DNA from 2 places in the Pseudoalteromonas sp. APC 3691 genome. Region 2 is predicted to be linked to the other one. Evidence: riboswitches for the same ligand, from Rfam matches in the RefSeq annotation. Region 2 holds a riboswitch; the other holds the start of a gene.
The links. A riboswitch is a leader RNA that binds a small molecule or an ion and turns the genes downstream of it on or off. The one in region 2 is predicted to bind lysine.
Positions count from the first base shown of each region.

Region 1: it holds a riboswitch for lysine, as region 2 does, so the genes downstream of both, dapA (4-hydroxy-tetrahydrodipicolinate synthase) here and lysC (lysine-sensitive aspartokinase 3) in region 2, are expected to answer to the same signal.

Region 1 covers NZ_JASDCB010000010.1:29,462-37,743, reverse strand. Annotated here, with positions in the region: gene QL998_RS05235 (bifunctional GNAT family N-acetyltransferase/hotdog fold thioesterase) at 1-412, shown strand, start outside; gene QL998_RS05230 (phospholipase A) at 477-1,511, opposite strand; gene QL998_RS05225 (succinylglutamate desuccinylase/aspartoacylase family protein) at 1,891-3,012, opposite strand; gene QL998_RS05220 (PLP-dependent decarboxylase) at 3,018-4,223, opposite strand; gene QL998_RS05215 (2,3,4,5-tetrahydropyridine-2,6-dicarboxylate N-succinyltransferase) at 4,223-4,963, opposite strand; gene dapA (4-hydroxy-tetrahydrodipicolinate synthase) at 4,979-5,863, opposite strand; lysine riboswitch at 6,054-6,254, opposite strand; gene QL998_RS05205 (DNA-3-methyladenine glycosylase I) at 6,446-7,141, shown strand; gene QL998_RS05200 (protein adenylyltransferase SelO family protein) at 7,153-8,282, shown strand, end outside.
Region 2 covers NZ_JASDCB010000023.1:218-8,499, reverse strand. Annotated here, with positions in the region: gene QL998_RS09380 (DUF4136 domain-containing protein) at 1-430, opposite strand, end outside; gene QL998_RS09375 (ATPase) at 539-3,316, opposite strand; gene QL998_RS09370 (hypothetical protein) at 3,313-3,861, opposite strand; gene QL998_RS09365 (hypothetical protein) at 3,865-5,136, opposite strand; gene nhaD (sodium:proton antiporter NhaD) at 5,359-6,606, shown strand; lysine riboswitch at 6,708-6,880, shown strand; gene lysC (lysine-sensitive aspartokinase 3) at 6,956-8,282, shown strand, end outside.

The DNA of each region.
Region 1 (8,282 bases), on a different contig from region 2:
GCGTGAGTCTATTCCAATTAGTGACGCGATGGGCATTAAGGTAGAAAGCTATACCGATTGGCAATTTACAACCAGTGCCGACCTTGACGCCAACTTAAACCTACATAACACGATGTTTGCAGGGTCTATTTATAGCTTGGCCACGCTAACAGGTTGGGGCGCTACGTACTTAGCACTTAAAGAAGCTGGGCTTGAAGGTAATATTGTATTGGCCGATGCTAACATTAAGTACTTAAAACCGCTTACTACCGACCCACGTGGTTGTGTTGATATACAAACCTGTAAGGGCAAGTTAAGCGATTTAGAAACCGACGGTAAAGCAAGTTACGTAGTGCCAGTAACTATTTACGATGGTGATAACGTGGTTGCAGAATTTGAAGGGCAGTTTGTAGTAAAAAAAATAACTGTTTAGCTGTTCAAAACACAAAAAAGCCAAGCAATGCTTGGCTTTTTTGTGCGTAAAACTTAGGGAAGTATTACAGCAAATCGGTTAATAATATACCGACACCAATACGTTCTACATCCGCATTGTAATCAATTAAGCTTTCGCCATAACCGTTAAAGTATTGTGCATAACCACGAACGCGACCCCATAATGGAAATGACCAGTCGAGTTGAATTGCACCACGGTTTTCTGAATTTAAGTTGTTACGCGTCATGAAGCTAAATTCATGATCGTTAAGACGATATGCACCACTAAATTCAAAATAGCCCATGTATTTGTATATGTCTGGGTTGTCGTCGCCTTTAGCATCAAGTATGTCTTCTTTAGTATCTTCGCTTATGCGATACCAAGGTTTAAAGCTAAAAACAAAACCTCTGTTTTCCCAAATAAAGTCTGCATAAATACGGTTCCACGAACGCGAGTTTGGCTGGCTGCGACCATTTGATTGATGCGAAATACCTAGTGAAATTGCCATTTCGTCGCCCCATAATACGTTTTCTGGGTCGAGGTAGTTTATCCAAAATATTTCTGGTTCGTAGTTGGTTTCACGAAATGGAGAAGAGATTTCTGAGTTATAAAGCTGCCAGTAAGATTGCAGAGTAAAGCCAAAAAATATGGCTTGGTCTTCATCAGAAAAGTCATCATATAGAGGCACTTTGATTGAAAGCTGGTATTTTGCTTCTAGGTTGTCTAGTGGCTCGCCATCGTTATCATCTGTTAATTCGTCAAAACCATCAAAAGGGCGATCGTTTGGGTGTGATACGTACGAAAGCGGTAAAATATAGTTACGCTTATGTGGCGTAATTACGTTTCTATTTTTTTTACCGACTTCTTCTCGAGCTTGGCGTTTATCAAGCGCGGTAAGTTGTTTGTTTTCTTCAAGAGCTGAACACTTTTTACGAAGATCGTCTAATGTCTGTTTACCGTCTCCGCCAATTACTTCATTTAAAATACACTGCTTTACAAGTTCGATGTCGTTATCTTGCTCGTTTGTGGCAACTTCTTCTTGTGCGAAGGTCGCTGTACTTATTAAGGCAGTAAGTGTGATCCAGTGGCGCCAGCTCATTGTAATTCCTTGTGAGTTCGGGTTGTTGTATGCGTTAATTTAATTATAACGTCTTTTTACATATGTAACGGTGAACTTTTACTGAATTTGTATTCACAGCAATCATTATACGTATATAAAGTAAATATAGAACAGAAAAAAAAGCGACCTAGGCCGCTTTTTTAATGCAGATTAATTATTTTAGTTAATTTATACCAATTTTATTAAAAACATGATCATTCTAGCGTATTAAATAACTCACTAACTACGTTAAAAATTATTTATATAGAACAACTATGTACCATAATTTTAGCCTTGTTATTAAGCTATTTCCTTATCGCTATAATAGATCACTAATTTAATGCAATTGGTATTACTCTCAAGCAATGAGAAGGGTGAGCTAAAGCTCAAATATGTTAGTAAAAAACTTATAAAGCTCGGTACCTTGATTAACACTCGCTGAGGCAAAGTGCAAAATAGCAATTGCATCGCAATCAAGAGTAAGTGTTTGCAATGGTTGCTCACTTAAGTAGCGCTCCATGCGTAAAATATTGGCAATAGGCTCACCAGCTTTAATGTGCCCGCCAAGTGGGGCTAAGTATTCAACCATGCCGCCAATAGGGGCGTAATAGGCAAAGTAGTCATCTAAATTACATGCATAACGAGTCATATTAGCTGGCGTATGCGGTGCGTTTTGTAATACGCCTTTGTGATTTAAGTAACTTAAAATGCTGTTTGCATCGTTTAATGCTTCTTTTAAGTCTATTTTTTCTTGGCTGCCTAGCTCTACAGTAAATGCTTCTACAGGTATTGATAATTCGCGACCTTGTCCGCTAAGTGCATCACTTAAATGCCACCATGGGCAAAAGTTAGCTTCATCCATAGCGCCGTCAAAATCACTAGGAATAAGCAATACATGTTCAATATTAAAGTAACGTGCGCTGTCGGTTGCATAGCTTGGGCAGTACAGATGCTTGCTTGAAATAGGGCCTGTGTGTAAATCGAGTACTATATCAGCCTGATGAGCGAGCTTTTGTAAGTTAAGCGCAATGCGTTTACCCGTATTGAGTAAATAAACAGGGCCGTTAAGTTTGCTGTCTACTTCGTCAATAAGTGCCTGTTTGAAGTTACTTTTTAATGTAGCGTCGTCATACTGAGTATGATTTTGTGCAAACTGTGCCACTAAATTTTTATTGTAGTGATACATGCGATTCCAATTAGTGCCCGTAATCGGATCGAACCTGCCAAGGGTAAACTCGCCAGATTTTTGATTACAACCAATCGGATTTGCATAAGGTACAAGGGTAATATCGCCACTAAGGTTAAGGTGTTTTAATTGCTCAAGCAGCTGAAAAATAACTGCGTTACCTTGCACTTCAGCGCCATGCATATTGGCCTGAATGTAAACACTTGGCCCTGTGCCATCACCTTTTAAACGATACACAGGAATTGTAAGTGGTAAGCCGTTTGCAACTTCCCCTACTACAATGTTCTCTTGGCTAATGTGTGTTGTATTACTCATGATTATTACCTTAAGTAGTGGCTGGCATTTTCGGCTTGGCGAACACAGGTAAGTGTACCGTTTTGCAAGGTGTACTCGCCAGCTAGCTCATGGCATAAAAAATACGGCATACTTTCGGTAAAGCCGTAAGCACCGCATTGGCTAAACACTAGCCAGTCGTACTCATTTAAATCGCTTGGTAAGTTATGTTCACCCAAGCAATCAAGCGCTGTACAAAGTGGGCCGTATAAAGTGACCGCTTGAGTTTTTGCACTGGATTCACGCAGTAACGCAGCAGGGAAATCTTGGCTGGTAACAGCAGGGCGTAATAAGTGATTTATACCGCCGCTTAAAATTACTTGTTCTTGATTGTAGTTTTGTTTGCGCTCTACTACTGGGTTTGCGTAATGACCGCATTCGCCAACGGCATAGCGACCAAGTTCCATCCATAGCTCTTCTACACCCGCATCATTTTTAATTTTAGCGAGCGCAGCAATTAAGTCATCCCAATCAAGTGTTGCTTCGTTTTGTGTATAAGGAATACCTAAACCGCCGCCTAAATCGAGAATCTTAAGGCTAATATTTAAATCGCTGGCAAGTTGGCTAAGAGGTGCAATCATTTGTGACCACAAGTCGCTTAGCTTTTGCGTGCTAAGCATGTTGCCCCACTGAAAAATATGCAGGCCGTCAAATTTAAGCGCAGGGTAGTCAGCTACATTGAGTGCTTGCCACTCATCACAACCCAAACCAAATGGGGTAAGGCTGTCGCCACCCAATGGGTTTTTTTCACCTTCAGGCCAGCGCAACTGTACACGTAAAAGTACTTGTAACTGCGTGTTTTGTAGTTGTGCTTGTTGGTTTAACCAACGGACTTGATTGAGGCTTTCGGCTACAAATATACGTACGCCGCGCTCAATAAAGTGTTTAATTTGTTTGGGGCTTTTTGCAGGCCCCGTGTTGAGCACGCGCTGTGAGCTAATACCTTGTGCTAATACTTGCTCAAGCTCACCTTTACTTGCTACGTCAAAATTAAAACCGGCGTTGTCTAAGCTTTGAATAATTTTAGACAGTGGGTTTGCTTTTACGGCGTACCAAAGTTTTACGTCGGTTTGTGCAACTAAACGCGCAAGATGCGTGTTTAGTTTATCTAAGTCGTAAACAAAAAAAGGTGTATCAAGTTGTTGTGTAATAGTATTTACAGCAGTTTTGATAGGCGTGCTCAAAAAGCTCATTATCGTAAAACCTCTTCAAGTAATAATGATGCATCGCTTTGTTCGTCGCGGTATTTGACAATTAACGCACACGACATACTTAGACCTTGCTTACGTGCCCATTCGTTTGACGCAGGACGAGAGCCCGGTATTACAATGGCATATTCAGGAATAGGCTCGCCTTTATCTAGTTGGCGCTCGTTTACGCAGTCGTAAACTGGAATAGTCGCAGATAAACGCACGCCTGGTGCAAGCACTGCGCCTTTTTTAATGACTACACCTTCAACAATAACGCAGCCTGCGCCAATAAATGCATCGTCTTCGACAACTACTGGGCTTGCACCAATTGGCTCAAGTACACCACCAAGCTGCACTGCTGCACTTAAATGTACGTTTTTACCTACTTGTGCACACGAGCCAACTAATGCGTGGCTATCTACCATTGTGCCTTCGTCGATATATGCACCGATGTTTACATACGCTGGTGGCATAATAATCGTGCCTTTAGCAACATAAGCACCACGGCGAACACTAGAGCCACCCGGCACCATACGCACGCCATCATCAGTACTAAACTCTTGTGGAGCTAAGTTGTGTTTATCAACAAAACCGCCTGCAAACTCAGTATTAGTGCCATTTTTAAAGGCTTCTAAAATGCCTTTTTTTACTTCTACGTTAGCTTGCCATTGGCCGCTTTCGTTTTGTGATGCTGCGCGTACTGCGCCCGATTCTAAATTATTTAATAGTTCTAACCAGCTCATTATAAAAACCTGTATTTAATGCCAAGATAAAATGGTGTTGTTTGCAGTTGTGATGCAATCGGTTTGAGTTAACTCAAGGTGTGTTAAAGGTGGACGAAGTTGCGGGCTGCTTAAGCGGCCTTGTAAATGCATCAATACCTTTACGGGAATGGGATTTGCGACAGCAAATAGGCTATTAATGGCACTAGTCCACTGAGCAAATAAATTAGGATGTTGACCACTTAAACTGCGTTTAACAAACTCGTGAGTTTGTGCGGGCCATGCATTTGCAGCTACCGACACTAAGCCTTTTGCACCTGCTTGTGCAAAATAAGGCATTAGCGCATCGTCGCCACTAAAAATAGCTAAATTAGGCGCAGCTTGGCGGTAAGCTTCAAACTGAGCAATGCTGCCGCTCGCTTCTTTTAACGCCCATAAATTTTTATTGTTTTGTAAGTTTTGAATTGTTGCCGTTGGGATGCTAACAGCACTGCGCCCCGGTACGTTATAAAGCATACACGGGTGAGCGCTTGCATTAAGTAGGCTTTCAAACCAATGAGTTTGGCCTATAGCGCCGGGCTTTGCATAAAGGGGTGAGCCAAGTAAAAAGCTATGAATGGGTAGTGTATTACAATAGTTAACCCACTCAATTTGTTGCTTTAAGTTACTACCACCCACAGCAACCATTAATGGTACCGCTGGTTTTAGCTGGCATACGTGTTCAACAATGGCTTGCTGCTCTTCTTGCGTTAGCGCCAAGCCTTCGCCCGTACTACCAAGTAGTAGAATACCGTTATGTGCCGCTTCTTGCTCGCTAACCAGCTTAGTTAACGTGTTGTAGTCAACATCGCCGTGTTGATCAAATGGCGTAACGAGCGCGGTCCACAGTGAGTAGTCGTTTAAATTGAAGTTGTTGATCATCTCTCACGAACTTATAATTTGTACCAATTTTATTAAAAACGTGATCATTTTAGCGATAACTAATTTAATGTAATTGGTATTATTCGAAGAGTTAAAAAGCTTTATGGAAGGAGCCGCATTAACATCGTTCGAACTAATAATTCGAAGAGCGAATGGGCTTAAAATAATAGGGCGCACGGCCTTAATATTTAAGACCAGAAGCTCTCCACCAAACTAATAAGCTGCTTGTTATAAGCAGCTATTGGTGACAGTCGCTAGGGTTCAACCTAGTCGCCCGAAATAAACACTTCGCAAAAGTGATTACTTCTCGGCGTTAATTCCCCTCACGTATGCTCACTGGAGTTTGCGCTCCTAACATACGCTACCTGAATAACGCACCTCTTCTAGCCCTTTGCACCTGTTTATAGAGTAAAACTTACAAACCTGTGCAATTTAAATAGGGTAATTACGGCGATTAAAGCATTTTAGCCGTCTAGGTGTCAAGCGACTAAATACAGATTAATTCATCGAAAAGAGGGGTGGTTACGTATTAGGTGCTTTTCTCGTACACTAGCAATATAAGTAGTGAGGTATTTAATTAGTATGGAAAAATTTAGCGATATTTATAAGCGAGCGGTAGAGCGAAAAGGCTCTGAAAAAATGCTTAAGTTATTACTTGCAAAACCGCTATCTAAAAAACAACTAAGCACGTTAAGTGACGACGATTGGCTTGAAGAATTTACTCGAAAAGTATTTCAAAGCGGCTTTTATTGGTCAGTCATAAATAATAAGTGGGCAGGCTTTAGAGAGGTTTTTTGGGATTTTAGCGTTGATAAGTTATTAATGATGCCACCCGATATGCTGGAACAAAAAGCAACGGATGAGCGAATTGTTCGTAACTATAAAAAAGTAAAAACAATTACCGAAAATGCTTACATGATCCACGAAATAGCACAAGAACATGGCAGTTTTAGCCAGTTTGTCGCTAGTTGGCCAACAGACGATATTATTGGTTTATGGGCGTATTTAAAAAAGCATGGTTCGCGTTTAGGCGGAAATACAGGGCCTTATGCGCTACGAGCACTTGGTAAAGATACTTTTTTACTATCACGCGATGTAGAGAATTATTTGCGTGCTCATAAAATTATAGACGGCGGCTTACAAACCAAAAAATCACTGAGTGCAGCCCAAGCCTTTTTTAATGAAATGCAAAAGCAAAGTGGTTTAAGTATGCAAGAGCTAAGCTTAATTGTGGCCTATGGTGTAGGTGATAACCGCGTGGGTATAAGTCAGCAATAATAGGAATTACCATGAAATTAGTGCCAAGATACACAGATATTGCGGAAAACTTCGCGATTGAAGATTTCCCTGCAAGTGTTGCCTCCCCTCAGTTATTGCTGTGGAACGAGAGCTTAGCAAAACAGTTTAATATTAATGTCGCTGATGATTTACGTGCTAATACTTTTAGCGGTAATGAAAAGCAGGCGATTCCTGCAGTAGCACTTGGTTACTCTGGGCACCAATTTGGACATTTTTCACCACGTTTAGGTGACGGACGAGCCCACTTATTAGGGGCTGTTACTGACAATGAAAACCAGTTATGGGATATTCAATTGAAGGGCTCTGGCGCTACTCCTTATTCAAGAGGGGGTGATGGCCGTTGTGCACTTGGGCCCGCTATTCGTGAATACGTAATGAGCGAAGCAATGCATGCACTAGGCATTAAAACTACCCGATGTTTAGCGGTCGTTGGCAGCGGTGAAACGGTTTATCGTAACCCACCACAAGCAGGCGCAATAGTTACTCGTTTAGCAACCAGTCATATTCGCGTTGGCTCGTTTCAATATTTAGCGACGCAAGGCGATGTTGAAGGGCTTAAAAATTTAGCTGATTTAGCTATAGAGCGACATTATCCAGAAATAACCGACACAGGACCACAGCGCTATTTAGCATTTTTAGGCGCTGTGATTAAAAACCAAGTTAAGCTAGTTGTGAGCTGGATGCGTGTTGGCTTTATTCACGGAGTAATGAATACAGATAATACACTAGTTAGCGGAGAGACCATTGATTACGGTCCGTGTGCCATGATGAATAGCTTTGATTTTGATACCGTATTTAGCTCTATAGACAAACAAGGCCGCTATGCATTCGGTAATCAACCTAATATAGCTAACTGGAACTGCGCACGCTTGGCCGAGAGTTTAATACCACTTATTAATGATGATGACGAGCAGGCTGTTACGTTAATGACGCCATACATTAATAGCTTTGCTGAGCAATTTAATATTGAGTTTACTGCTATGTGGGAACAAAAACTGGGTTTAAATGAATCTAGCTGCAGTGATGGCGAGTTAATCGCAGAGTTGCTAACACTATTAAAAGATAACCAGCTCGATTACACCAATACCTTCGATGCGCTTACTGAATCCTTAAAAGAAGA
Region 2 (8,282 bases):
CTAGTTGGTTTGATTCACGGTCTACAATATCAATAATCAGTGTGCCCACTTCGTATTCACGCGAGGTTGTATCACGTTGAAAACCAGTACCCCAATAACCCCAATGCGGGCGGTAGTTTACATTAAATGTATCTACTTCAAGCTCTTTATCAACCGATGCATGATAGTTAACAAGTACATCAGCATCTGCTGCATCAACTAAGCTCATACCTAGTGTTTGGCTCAGCTCAGCGTTAACGGCAGTGCGAACACGTTTTTCCATTAGGCCATTAATTTGGTAGTTATTTGTGTCTTTAGTTAGGCTGGCGTTTTCTACCCAAGCAAATGTTTTAAAATTACTAAAGTTGGCTGATTTATCGTAATCCCAATCAGGGGTTTGTGTACAGGCTGTAAGAAGTGCTAGCGCTGCAACAATAAGTATATTTTTCATTACGTTTGCTCCAATAAAATGCATTAATTCAAAATAACACACATAGTTTAAATGTGTATTATTTAAACGTCCTAAATATTAGTCTAATAGTCGAGCCTTAACGGCCAATTAATTGTGTTCAACTTCAATCCAATCTTTTTCATCTACCCAGTTTTGTGCACCGTCTTTTACCGAGCGAATAGGCACAATGTAGTCACAACTTATTTGCGGCTTAACTGAGGCAAATATAGGCACAAAGCCAAAGCTTAGTGCGGTTTCTATAATCGCTTTTTGATTTTGTGGGTCAATGTCGGCCGCTTCATCTATATAAATTGGTATACGGTATAGGTTTTGTTCCTGATCGCTTAATAAGTAACGAATAAACAACATGCCACATAATAACTTAATCGTAATACGTGTGCCGTTTGAACCCGCCGAATCTATTTTTTCAAAGTGTTCGGTTTCACCTGCGCGGTTAACTACTTCAAATCGAATATCAAATAAATCGGTAAGTGTTAAGCCCGCTTTATCTGATGCGAGTTTAATTAAGTGATCTTTTGCTTCGTTTACCGCACTTTCGCTGTACGGTTCTTGGCTAAGTAAATCAAGCGTGTCACCTTGCTCAAACTGATGCGACGTGCTGATAATGGTATCTATACTATCAACCAGCATTTTGCGCGGTATTACGTTAATTTTAAACGCTTGCAGGTTTGAAATACGGTGCTGGCTTATGCCTTTATTAAAGCTGTTCATTTCGCGGCGAAGGCGGTCTAAATCTTCTCGCAAGCCTTTAATAGTTGCAGCCACTTCGGTAAGCGCAACGCGTGCTTGGCGTTCAACAGCATCGCGTTCGTTATCAATATTATGAAAGGCGCTTATTAGCTTTTGGTATTTAGTATATTCGTCGTTTTCGTTGTCGAATTTAGTAATACCCGCATTATATACATGCAAATAGGTATTACGTACGTTTATGTCAAAATTACGCAGCTCTTGGCAGTCTTTATTAAAGTGATGAACAAGGTCGCTTAAGTTATCAAAGTCGACTGTAATATCAATCATATACGGGGTTACTTTACCGCTGTATAAATCAAGCGTGTGGTCAATTCGCTCGCTCTTAACTTGGCGTAAGCGCTCAGTTTGGCGATTAATTTGCTCTTGTTTCGATTTAATTAACGAGCGGCGATCGGCAATTGAGCCACTATTTTTTTGAATATCTTGCAGGTAGTCGTCAATTTGTTCGCGCTCAGCTAATAACTGCTCTTTTAGCATGGCTTGCGCTTCAACCGATTGCTGCATTACATCAAACTGCTCTAAGCGTTTTAGGGCGCTTTCTGCGCTCATAAGCTCATCGTATAACGCGTCTTTTTCTTTTTGCTTGTCGGCAACGTTTGCAGCAACATCGCGTTGTTGTTTAAACTCTTTAAGTGAATGCTCAAGTGCACTGAGCTGAGCGGTTAATTGCTCTTTGTTTTCGCCGCTTTGCATTTGCACAGGCGAGAGCTTTTTAAGCTTAATGCTCGCACCTGGTAGCGTTAATACGCCGCCTTTAACGTTTTCACTTAATAGCGATAAAAATTCCCCAAACGCGTCTTCGTCATCAATGGTTATATCGCCATTAGTGGTGGTTGCAAACGAGAGAATATCTGGGTTTAAAATGCGCGATATTTCTTCTACTTCTTTTAACGAGAGGTCTTCGCGCATGCGGGTAAACAAATTAAATTCAAGATTTTTAAGTTGCAGCTTTAAGCTCTTAATTTGTTTTTGTGTTTCGCTGATGCGGTAGTCAAGCGTGTGTAGGCTTTGCCCTTGTGCGCTGGTTATAGAGTGCGAAAGCGACTCGTAATCTTGCTTTAATTGAGTCAGGCTGGTTTTAAGCGTGGCTTTATTTACCAGTTCAAACTCGCTTTTAAGCGCATCGTAATCTAAAAACCACTGCTCAATTTGAGTTTGTCTGCGCTCTATATCACGCGATTGCTGTACGTATAGGCTTTGTTTTTGCTCAAACTCGTGTTTTTCGTGCTCTATATCTTCAAGGGCTATGGCAAGCTCAGAGAGTTGCGACTCTTGATAAGTGTCAAAATCAATCAGTGCTTGGTCAATTTTAGGCGCATACGCCGCTAATTTACCTTTAAGCACGGTTTGGTTTTCAAGCATTGATTCAAGCGCGGCTATTGGCTCTTGCATTGACTCAAGGGCTTTTAATTCGCGTTTTGAGCGGTTTACTTTATCAAATGAGCGACGCCATACTTCATAAAAGTCGACTTTAGAGTTCGACATATGGCGTTCAAACACGCGTAGCATAAAGCGTTTTACGTCGCTTGCGCCTAATTTGTGTAAGTTAAGAATACGTCTAAATATTTCTTTATAAATAGAAGAGTCTTGTACATTATTTAGCGGGATCATTTTTAGGTTAATGTCGCCGTCAAAAGCCGTTGCGCCGCCAGTCAACAGCGCGTTGAGCTCTTGTGCTTTAAGCTCAATAGGGTTGTAGTTAAGCGATTTTAAATGGTTGAACAGCTTGGTAAATTTAATAATAGTTTTACCTTGCGTGTACTGCTCTAAATCAAGCTTTCCTTGATAACAAAAGTACTGATGCGCGTAACCGGCAATTTTACCAAGGCCTGCCACGCCTATTACTACCGAGCCATGAGGCAAGTTAGCTTCTAGTAAAATGTACGACTGATCGGATGAAAAATAAAACTTACGGGTTTCATCTAAATCGTGTCCGTCCCATTCTGTTAAGCGTAAATCGTTAATAAGCGGAAACTGCAGGGCGTTAATAACCGAGCTTTTACCGGTGTTATTAGGCGCGCAAATAGAGCTGCTTTTATCAAGCGGGATCACACATTTTGCATAGCCTGCGGTGTTAAGTAGGGCGAGTTTGCTTAGTCCGTATAGATTTTTCATTCCTCGTCCTCTGTAATGTAGGTTTCTTCGTTTACTTCCATGAGTGCATCTATGTAGCGGTGAATTGGTGCTTGTAGCATAAAGCCGCCTTCTACTTCACGGGCTAAACCTAAGCGCACCATGCGCAGGTAAACATCTTTACGCAAATCCGATCCCGAAAATATCTCAAGCTGATCAAACAAATGTTTGTTAATTTGCACCAGCGTTTGCATAAGCTCTAAATCGTTTACGTCGTCAAACAATGCGCGCATTGGATCTTTACCCGTATTGGCGTAGTGCTCAATTAAAATGTAAATGGTGAGTGCGATAGCGCGAGATATTTTGCCCATATTGGGTGTGCTTTCGTCGCTACCAAAATAATAAAAGCCACGGCTGTCGTGTTTTAAATCGTTACCTAAAGCGGTAAATAGGGCGGTGTAGTCTTCTATGTGTTGGTCAAGCTCTTGCCACATTACGTTGTCTTGCTCGCAAATGTGATAACCCGCTACTAATTTTTTATTAATGGCTTGTAGATGGGTTAGCTCGTCTAAATTTATGTGTGTCATGGTTTATTTACCTGCCTTTGGATCTGGCTGAGGCTCTGAATTAAATGGATATAAAGAAAAGTGCTGACCGGCAATTTTTACGCGGGCTTTTTCATCGCTTTGAATTATTTTAATATCGCTGTCGCTGACTAATTTTTGATACAAAAATAGCATTTCGTCAGCATCGAGATCTGGGTAGCTTTCGTCTAAAAATTGCAGCAAGGGCTGCGGCTTTTTGCGTTTTTTATTAAAGCGCTTAGCAAAGCTGGTTTTAACATCGTTGTAGTCAGGAATATTAGGCGTAACAAATGCAGGCACGTCTTGCTGGTCAGGCAATTGGTATTCTTCGTGTTCAAATTCAACCAAGCTTGCCATGTAAGCCACAATATGGCGTTGCTGACCAAGCGAATATCGCTGCGCGTCGCTTACAAAATGTGGTTGCACAGCACTTAGCATATTGTCTACGCCATTTTTACGTACAAGCCCAAGTACTTTGGCTGCTTGGCGAGTAATTAAGTTATTACGGCGTAGCTCCTCGCGCAGTGGCATAAGCATATCGGCACTTTTACGTAAGCTTTCTCGGCCCATTAAATGCATTTCGAGTATACGGGTACGTAATTGCTCCAGCATACGTTTGTCGTTATACGCTTTACCTGAGCGCTCAATGTGCAGTATTTGCTTACTTATTTGCTCTTCAATGAGGGTAAAACATGCATGAAACTCACCACGAATATCAACCATTTCAAGCATTGGCTCTATGTATTCGTCAAAGGCTTCTATTACCGCTTTATAACGCTTTTGCAGCGATTGCACTGCATTATTTGATTTGGCTTGTTCAACAATATTTAAAATAGCGTTTTCGTTGTGCGTATAGAGCTTCATTATTTTACGCACCCGATCATCCATAATGCGGCTGTAGCGTCGTAAGTCGTCAAAGTCTTCTATTTCGCCAGCGTTATTTAGGCGGTTACCTAAACGAGCAAGGTCATCTACTAATACGCTAATTTCTTGCGCTAAACCTAAATGCTCTTCTTGCAGTAAAAAAGTAGCAAAATCAGCAATAGCACGATTTATTTCAAGCTGAGAGGATTTAGCCAGTGGAATTAAAATATCTTGGTTTAACAAACGATTTGTTTCTTTATAAATGCGTTCGTTTGACCACGTAGGCTGCTTTTGCTTAATCGCGTTTTGTACGTCTTTTAGGCTAAAGTCAGCCATTTTAAAACGTTTAAATAATAGCGCTAATACACCCCAATGTTCGGTTATGGTGTTTAGCAGCTTTTTAGCTGGGATCATAAGGGGTTACAACATCCTAGTATTTTATTATTGAGTTCTTTTAGAAGACTCATTATTACGTATTTTTAATTAATCTTGTTTGTATATAGTATTCGTTTTTAAGACCATTTAATAATAGTTTTTGCATAGAGGCAGTGCTAAAATTCGCGCCGAAAATAGGCACATGAAATGGAATGTTATTTGTGTGTTCTTTAAAACTATATCAAAGGTTGTTTAACTACCATGGTTTCCTCGATTATTCTAACCCTGATAGCGATTGCATTTTTACTGATCGTTATAGAAGATATAATCCATGTCAATAAAGCTAAAACCACGCTGTTTTTTGGTACGCTTTGCTGGATTCTTCTTTTTATATACCCCCTACACGGGCAAAGCCCCGATACGATTCAACATCTTTTAAATGAAAATATTTTAGAAATTGCCTCGCTATGGCTATTTTTAATGGCTGCAATGACCTTTGTCGCGTATTTAAATTCAAAGGGGTTTATAGAAAATATTGTGCACCGTGTTATGCCAAAAAGTATTAGCGAAAAAAAGCTCATGTTTTTGGTGGGTGGTTTTGCGTTTTTGTTTTCGTCGATTTCAGATAACGTAACAGCGACGCTTATATCGCTTGCGGTTGTTATGTCGTTAAAGCTTGAACCTAAAAAACTCATTAAATACGCCACGCTTATTGTGTTTGGAGTTAACTCAGGTGGGGTATCGCTAATAACAGGTGACGTAACCACACTAATGATATTTTTAGATGGCAAAGTAACCATTGCTCATTTATTACTACTTATAGCGCCAGCACTTGCAAGCGTTATGCTGCTTGCTGCGTTACTGTCTATAGGTATGAAAGGGCGTGTTGAGTTTGCTAGTGCAGGTAAAACCCGCATTGAAAAAACCGACATAACCATTGCTGTTATATTTTTATCTACCGTAGTGAGCACACTTACGCTGAGTGTAATTTACAGCGTACCGCCTCTATTAACCTTTTTGTTTGGCTTATCAGTGATGTTTTTAGTGGCGCAATTTTTAATGCGTAAAAAAGACATAAACAAAGACATAATCGATTTTGTTCGCGATATAGAATACGACACATTATTGTTTTTTGTAGGCGTACTTTTACTTGTAGGTGCACTTAAAGAAATTGGTATGTTGAGTAAATTTACCGATCTATACACGGTAATGGCACCAGAATACGCAAACTACTTAATGGGCATATTATCAGCTGGGGTCGATAACGTACCGCTTACCGCTGCATTATTAAAAGCCAATATAGTAATGAGCCAACAACATTGGTTGTCGTTTACGTATGCAACGGGTGTGGGCGGTTCAATGCTTATTATTGGTTCGGCTGCGGGCATTATTGCCATGAGTAAAGTTAAAGCGCTTACCTTTATGAGCTACTTGCGTTTATCGCTGCATTTATTAATTTGTTACACGGTTGGATATGCGGGCTCGTATTACATGGGCAGTTTTATTTAACTCATAAATTATTAAATGCTTGACAGCTAGACGTCTAAACGATAACTTTCAAAGCCCCGCTACTTAGTGGGGTTTTGTTTTATTAGCCACTGGTTAATAAAGCATTCAGAAGAGGTGCGATACTTAGGTACTTAATGTTAGGCGACGAAAGCCGATGATCATTAAGGAGGGAAGTACTCGCCGAGGAAAATAATGGTACGTCGTCATTGTTTTTCGGTTTATGGGGCTGAATCCTCAAAACTGTCACCAATATAGGTGGAGAGCTTCTGGCAGTGGACTTATCTTCAAGCATTCCTTTGCCAAGTTCTTCTTGTTTTATTGCGGTTTGGATACCGCGAAAGGAGACTAAATGACTACCCAATCAGTGCCACAAACAGTATCAGGCGCAAAATCAGATTACATCGTTGCCAAATTTGGTGGAACAAGTGTTGCAAATTTTGAAGCGATGAGTCGCTGTAGCGAAATTATTGTTGCAGATAAAAGCGTACGTATTGTTGCCGTGAGCGCCAGTGCCGGCGTAACTAATCACTTAGTTGCACTGTGTAAATCAAGCATTACTCCTAGTGAGCGCCAAGAACACATAAATGGCGTGCTTGCTATTCAACAAACTATTTTAGATGAATTATCGCTAGATGCCGATTTAGCGGTTGGCTTTAACGAAACCCTAAAAGCATTTCAAACATTGGCTCAAGAGCCACTAACAACCGATCAGCAACACGACGAGCTACTTAGCTTTGGTGAGCGTTTATCGTCGTATTTGTTTGCTCAGGTACTGCGTTTACAAGGTTTAAATGCCGATCGCTTTGATGTGCGCAAGGTGCTTAAAACCGACAGCCAATTTGGTAAAGCAACGCCCAATGTTGCAGCCACAGCGCAAGCTGCTAAAGAACATTTAATTCCGTTATTAGACGCTCAAGTCATTGTGACTCAGGGGTTTATTGGCAGTGACGAATACGGCCAAACCACAACGCTTGGACGTGGTGGTTCTGATTACAGCGCTGCATTACTAGCTGAAGCAATCAATGCTAAAAGCGTGCATATTTGGACCGACGTAGTGGGCATTTTTAGCACCGACCCGCGTTTGTGCGCAAAAGCGACGCCTATTGCACGCTTAAGTTTTGACGAAGCCGCTGAAATGGCAACCTTTGGCGCAAAAGTATTACACCCAGCAACTATTTTACCAGCGAGCCGTAGCCACATTAACGTGTTTGTAGGTTCTAGCCGCGAGCCAGAGCGTGGCGGTACGTGGATTGAGCGCGAAAAATCGCAGCAACCAGGTATACGCGCAGTAACGCAACGTAAAAACCAAATATTGCTTACGCTTAAAAGCCCAGAAATGCTACTAGCAAGCGGCTTTTTAGCACGCGTATTTACACTATTAAGTGAATACAATATATCGGTAGATTTGGTAACTACATCAGAAATCAGTGTGGCTATAACGCTTGATAACGCGCAAAACGCCTCGCGCCCAGAGCTTGATCAAAAATGCCTAGATAAGCTTGCAGAATTTTGCCATGTTTCGGTAGAAAACAACCTAACATTGGTGGCACTTATTGGCTCTGAGATTCAATTACGCCAACACGAAATGAACTTAATGAGTGTACTAAAAGACTTTAATATTCGATTAATTTGTCACGGTGCAAGTAAACACAACTTGTGCTTTTTAGTAGAGCAAA